2 regions of the Bacillus sp. OTU530 genome follow, and region 2 is predicted to be linked to the other one. Evidence: a T-box and tRNA genes for the amino acid it is inferred to sense, from the RefSeq annotation. Region 2 holds a T-box; the other holds one or more tRNA genes.

Region 1 (3,416 bases), on a different contig from region 2:
GTGTCTTCGTTGTTGTCATACTTTGTATTACTAACTCATTATTTCCACCGATTGTTAAGTTTCCGACTTTCACCGGTCGGGTTTTTGTACGATGTGTAATTTCATTCACGAACATATCGCTCTCCTTGTAAAAGAGTTAACCGTAATGGCTGCTTTCCTCCTGATCATATGAGTACTGTCTTAAGCTCTCTGCCTTCCCAAAGGAAGCTCCTTCGATTGAAGATAGAGGATTCTAGCCCGTACTCTTGTTTTAGTTTCGCGCCACAGTTTTTTGCGGTTTCCTTTGCGACTCTTGTATGCTGTAGGCGAACGATAGCCAGCAGACGAGTGCTATTTACGCAACTACTACCACAGTAGAGTCGTTCTAGTTAATTTTACTATAGAAATAACTGTTTTGCTACGTAAAAGAGCGACTCAGCCTCTTTCTGCTCATCAGGCTGCGCCTTTCACATTTCTTGCACTGTAAGAAAGTATAAATTTCCAGCTGGAAGCCAATTCGACGTAGCGGGAAATTTTAGGAATACAGTATCATTGCAACTACGCCTCTGTCTTCGCCCAAGGGCAGGGCTCGCCAATCGGCGAGTTTTCTTTAAAGGTCTGTTTTTTAGGCATAAAGAATAAAAGTAAGAGGTTCTTCATTTATATAATGGGAATTTATATGTCTTTCCTATTCTTATCTTAGATGGGGATTCGTTTGTATTTAGCTTTTTAAAATCATTTGTAATCATATCTACAGAAGGTAACGTTCCTTCTTTGCTAATGGCTTCTACAATGGACAGAACGGTATCGCCGCTTTTGACCTCGATTTTTTTGTATGCAGCATCGGCTTGTTTTTGTTCACTTGTGCTGGAACCCATCGCAGGCTTTGCAGTTGCTTCCTGTGCTTTTGGTTTGAGAAGCGGCAGTGTGCCAACAGTTATATCGTAAAATAAAGAGTATCCAATGAGTAAAACAAACAGTGTTATGCCGATGCGTTTCATACATTCTCCTCCTTCTTTGTAGAGAATATATGCTTGTCCTATAAAAAAATGCCGCAATAGGCGGCATTTTTACAAGTTTTTTTTCTCTTTTATAGGAGGAATTTCTTTTAATGTTAAGAAAAGAACAAAACACGAAACAACGACAAAGATTAAAAACGAATGTAGGACCGTTATACTTAAAAACTTCATAACCATAAAAAATACGATTGGGATTGTAAAGCTGTAAGCTGTCAGCGTCCATGCCTGTTTATAGTTAACATTGCGATTCATTTGAGCAGCAATAAGCCTGCCAATGAAAGCAAGAGCGGTCACACCAAATAACATGATAAAACTGTCAAATAAATACAAAAGCACACCTAAAACGACTAAGGCAATCGGATAAATGCTTCTAATCATGCTAAGAAATTCTTCTACATCCGTTTTCGAGATCGTAGTATCGTTTAGTAACGAATATGTATATGCTTCATTGTTTGCATCCGAGACAAGAATGGCTTTATGTTTTAAGAAAAATAAGCCATCCTGATGTGTGAGGGAAGAGGGAAGTTCCTCGCTATTTGGGTCAAACAAGAATACAAAATCATTTTCGTTTTTTAGAATCGGTTCCTGTATATCCGCTTTTAGTTCTCCTTGCTCGATTGTAAATTCTGGAATTTCTGATTGTACAGTTCGTTCAACAAGAGATAGTTCTGTACGTACCAAATTTGTCAAATGAACCATTTCCGGAATAAGCATAAGTAAAGAAAGGAGGAATATGTATAAAATTGATTTTCCGATTTTTTGAAATCGATAGCGTGCCATAACTTTTGGAGAATATAAGCTTTTGTACAACTGCTGGAATATTGACATGATTTCACTTCCTTATTATTTTAAAATTCGGCACTTTTATTGTAACGCAGCAAGAAGAAGAAGAACAAGGAATAGCTATGGAAAAATATACAAGAATATGGAATAATTATGATTGACACAATTGTTTTACATATGATAAATTTATATATGTCTCAAATGTGAAGGCTTTCATGGCGGTGTAGCTCAGCTGGCTAGAGCGTACGGTTCATACCCGTAAGGTCGGGGGTTCGATCCCCTCCGCCGCTACTATCAAGGACCCTTAGCTCAGCTGGTTAGAGCAGACGGCTCATAACCGTCCGGTCGTAGGTTCGAGTCCTACAGGGTCCATTTTGGAAAAGTACCCAATTGGTTCAAGGGGTCGCACTCGAAATGTGGTAGGCGTGCAAGCGTGCGTGAGTTCGAATCCCACCTTTTCCGTTCTGCCATACATATATCTAACAGCGCAAGCTCCCGAATTGGGGGCTTTTTATACTGTAAGAAAGGATAATTTCTAGCTGGAAGACCATTGGACGTAGCGAGAAATTTTAGGAGTACGGTGTAAGGGCAACTACGCCTCTGTCTTCGCCAATCAGCGATGCCGATAAAAGCTGTTTTTGTTTTACCTAGTACAAGACGCTTTTTACGAGGGATTCGTATTTCAAATTGTACAAACCGGCAGCAGATTTATTTTCCATCTTGAAAAAATAGTGTACAATAAGTATGGGCTATAGGCAGACGAGCTTACGTCCGAGTACATATATACGGGAGGAATTACAAAATGGCAAAATATGAATTACCACAATTACCTTACGCTTATGATGCATTAGAGCCTCATATCGATAAGGAAACAATGAACATCCACCACACAAAGCACCACAACACTTACGTAACAAACGTAAACGCAGCTTTGGAAAGCTATCCAGAATTAGCAGCGAAAAGTGTAGAAGCACTTATCTCTAACATGGAAGAAGTACCAGAAGCAATTCGTACTGCAGTTCGCAACAACGGCGGCGGCCATGCAAACCACTCTTTATTCTGGACAATTCTTTCTCCAAATGGCGGCGGTGAGCCAGTAGGCGAACTTGCTGCAGCAATCAATGCAAAATTCGGCAGCTATGCTGCATTTAAAGAAGAGTTTGCAAAAGCAGCTACAACTCGCTTCGGCTCTGGTTGGGCATGGCTTGTTGTAAACAACGGTGAAATCGAAGTAACAAGCACTCCAAACCAAGACTCTCCATTAATGGAAGGTAAAACACCTGTTCTTGGATTAGACGTATGGGAGCATGCGTACTACTTGAACTACCAAAACCGTCGTCCTGACTACATTTCTGCATTCTGGAATGTAGTGGATTGGAACGCTGTTGAGAAACGTTACCAAGAAGCAAAATAATGATTTAGCAGGCCGCTCATTCGGCCTGTTTTTTTATTGTAAGAAGGTATAAATTTCTAGTTAAAGGGTAATTTTGCATAATTGGTAATTTAAGTGATTAAATGTAAGTACAATTATGCCTCTGTCTTCGCCTCATCAACTCCCCTTTTTCTTACATAATTCTCCCCTAACTCGGAAGACTAAGCTTTGAAGTAAAGGGGAGTTTTAAATGATGAAAACAA
Region 2 (3,416 bases):
GCTGCTTCGTTTAGCAGGGGCAATTAATTCATCTCCAGATTTTCCTGCATGAATCCGTTGTCTTACTGTACTTTGACTGAGTCCATATGCTTCAGCTATTTCCTTCACAGTCATTTCTACTCCATTTACAGTGGCTGTTAAAGCTTTCCCTTTTTGTTTTACCGGTTTCAGTTCTGTCACAATAGCATTGGTTGTTTGGCAAATACAGCCGCACAGCTTGCGAAAAGCCTCTTTGCTCACTATATTTGAAACATTAGAGGTACTGTTTAAAATTCGGTCTCTCTTACAAACAGGACACTGTACATAATAAAGTGTTTTTTCCTGCATAGGAAAAGTTTGGATAATTAGGTCCATTGTTGCTCCTTTCTGTTTGTTGAGATATTCACTATAAAGAAAACTCGCCAATTGGCAAGCCCTGCTCTTGGGCGAAGACAGAATCGTAGTTGCACTTACACTTCGCTCCTAAAATTTCCTGCTACGTCGAATCGATTTCTAGCCGGAAATTTATACTTTCTTAAAGTGAAATAAAAACTCGTTACAGCATTGTAACGAGTTTTCCAATCTCCACTTATATGCGCTGTTGTCGTCAATATTTAAGTGGCGGAGGAAGAGGGATTCGAACCCCCGCGCGGCTTTCACCGCCTCTCGGTTTTCAAGACCGACCCCTTCAGCCAGACTTGGGTATTCCTCCTCCTATTGACATGAAGTATTATAGCAGAAGAAAAAAAGAAGCGTCAAGCATCTTTACTTCTCCTGCTTCGTCTTTGCAAGTAAGTATAAGAGAGGATTCCTTTTTTATTTAATCACTTCTCTATTTCTCATATATGGGCGAAGTACCTCTGGGATAATAACAGAGCCATCCTCCTGCTGATAATTCTCTAGAATAGCCGCTACCGTACGACCAAGTGCTAATCCAGAACCATTCAATGTATGTACATGCTCAGGCTTTGATTTTGGATCACGGCGGAAGCGAATATTGGCACGTCTGGCCTGAAATGCTTCAAAGTTACTGCAGGAAGAGATTTCACGATACATATTATAGCTCGGAATCCATACCTCAATGTCATACTTCTTTGCCGCTGTGAAGCCTAAATCTCCTGTACACATACTTAGAACACGGTATGGTAGCCCCAACAACTGTAATACACGCTCAGCATCATTTGTTAGCTTCTCTAACTCCTCATAGGAATCCTCAGGTTTCACAAACTTTACTAATTCCACCTTATTAAATTGATGCTGCCGAATTAATCCACGTGTATCACGTCCCGCAGAGCCTGCCTCAGAACGGAAGCATGCACTAAACGCTGCGTATTGAATTGGTAAAGTGTCACCACTTAGGATTTCATCACGGTGTAAGTTTGTTACAGGTACCTCCGCAGTTGGAATCAGGAAGTAATCCTCACTCTCAATCCGAAATGCATCTTCTTCAAATTTTGGAAGCTGCCCTGTTCCTGTCATGCTGTCACGATTTACAATGTATGGAGGTAATACTTCTTTATATCCATGCTCTTCTGTATGGAGGTCTAGCATAAAGTTAATTAATGCACGCTCTAATTTTGCTCCTAAATCTTTATAGAATACAAAACGACTTCCAGTTACCTTACCTGCACGTTCAAAATCTAAAATATCAAGATTTGTTGCAATGTCCCAATGCGGCTTTGGCTCAAAGGGAAACTGTGGAACTTCCCCCCAAGTACGGATTTCAACGTTATCATCCTCTGTTTCACCTACTGGAACGGACTCATGCGGAATATTAGGGATTGTTAACAAAAGTTTTTCAAGGTCAGCCTCGACAACACGAAGCTCCTCATCCAATGATTTAATTTTGTCGCCTACCTCACGCATCTCCAAAATCAAGTGCTCTGCATCCTGCTTTTCACGCTTTAGCACTGCAACCTGCTGAGAAACCTCATTTCGTTTCCCTTTTAGCTCTTCTGTCTGCACTAAAAGATCTCTTCTCTTTGTGTCCAATTCTTCAAAGCGGCCAAAGTCTGTTAAATCCTCGCCACGATGCTGCAGTTTTGCCTTTACCCCTTCAAGGTCAGCCCGTAATACTTTAATGTCTAGCATCTTAACCCTCCTTTATTGTGTAAAACATAAAAAACTCCCGTCCCTGTAAAAAAGGGACGGGAGTTATGCCCGCGTTGCCACCCTAGTTGAAAGCACATGCTTTCCTCTCGAGAAGGATAACGGCTCTTCGCCGAAAATGCTTACTAGTTAGTTCAAGCACGTTCTGCATTTCGCTCAAGGATGGATTCACAGGCTGCTTCTACCGATTTGCACCAACCATCGGCTCTCTAAAAAAAGCTTATCCTGTTACTGTTTCCCGTCAACGCTTTATACTATATAGATGTTCATCATCAATTTACTATAATCTTTAACAACTTGCAAGGAAGTTATACAACCTTATTCGCTTTTGCTTCTTCCACCATTTTTACAAAATATGCTGTAATACGGTGATCATCCGTTAACTCCGGATGGAAAGAGGCTGCGAGGAACGGACCTTGCTGTACTGCTACGATACGGTCACCATGAGTAGCAAGCACATCTACATGCCCTTCGACACCCACAACATACGGAGCGCGAATGAACACACCAATAAAGTCCTCACCGACACCTTTGATAGATAACGGCGCCTCAAAGCTTTCACGTTGCCTTCCAAAGGCATTGCGTTCAACAGTAATATCCATTACTCCAATATGAGCTTCATCATAACCCACAAGGTTTTTCGCCAATAGAATCATACCTGCGCATGTCCCAAACATTGGCTTCCCTTCCTGCGCAAATTGACGAAGAGACTCCATAAAGCCATATTTATCAATTAAACGACGCATCGTTGTACTTTCTCCACCAGGTAAAATCAGACCATCAAGCTCAGTTAGCTGTTCTACCTTCTTTACAACAACTGCACGTGCCCCGGAAGCCTCAATGGATTGTATATGCTCACGAACTGCTCCTTGAAGCCCTAATACACCAATTGTAATCATGCTGCGAGCTCCTTTTGATTACCAGCCGCGCTCTTGCATGCGTTGCTCTGGTAATAATGATGAAATTTCAATACCTTTCATCGGGTTGCCTAATCCTTTTGATAAACGAGCAATAAGCTCATAGTCTTCATAATGAGTTGTAGCTTCTACGATTGAGCGCGCGAATTTAGCAGGGTTTTCGGACTTGAAGATACCTGATCCTACAAATACACCGTCTGCACCTAATTGCATCATTAATGCAGCATCTGCTGGAGTTGCTACACCACCTGCTGCAAAGTTTACAACTGGTAAGCGGCCTAAACGTTTGATTTCTAATAACACTTCATAAGGAGCACCAATATTTTTTGCAAATGTCATCAGTTCATCTTCACGCATTGCAACAACTTGAGCAATTTGGGAGTTCACTTGACGCATATGACGAACTGCTTC

What was found. A T-box is a leader RNA that pairs with one kind of tRNA and senses whether it is charged. The one in region 2 lies ahead of serS (serine--tRNA ligase), so its partner is inferred to be a tRNA-Ser.
Region 1: it encodes a tRNA-Ser, which carries the amino acid that the T-box ahead of serS (serine--tRNA ligase) is inferred to sense. The anticodon was not compared.

Annotation. Positions count from the first base shown of each region.
Region 1 covers NZ_JASATP010000008.1:12,463-15,878, reverse strand. The annotation lists gene ispG (flavodoxin-dependent (E)-4-hydroxy-3-methylbut-2-enyl-diphosphate synthase) at 1-115, opposite strand, end outside; gene AAHB12_RS07945 (hypothetical protein) at 636-980, opposite strand; gene AAHB12_RS07940 (DUF1189 domain-containing protein) at 1,050-1,826, opposite strand; tRNA gene AAHB12_RS07935 (tRNA-Met) at 1,999-2,072, shown strand; tRNA gene AAHB12_RS07930 (tRNA-Ile) at 2,080-2,153, shown strand; tRNA gene AAHB12_RS07925 (tRNA-Ser) at 2,158-2,243, shown strand; gene sodA (superoxide dismutase [Mn]) at 2,584-3,195, shown strand; gene AAHB12_RS07915 (MFS transporter) at 3,407-3,416, shown strand, end outside.
Region 2 covers NZ_JASATP010000082.1:6,964-10,379, forward strand. The annotation lists gene AAHB12_RS29695 (DUF3797 domain-containing protein) at 1-354, opposite strand, end outside; tRNA gene AAHB12_RS29700 (tRNA-Ser) at 599-691, opposite strand; gene serS (serine--tRNA ligase) at 796-2,070, opposite strand; T-box leader at 2,120-2,342, opposite strand; gene pdxT (pyridoxal 5'-phosphate synthase glutaminase subunit PdxT) at 2,397-2,987, opposite strand; gene pdxS (pyridoxal 5'-phosphate synthase lyase subunit PdxS) at 3,006-3,416, opposite strand, start outside.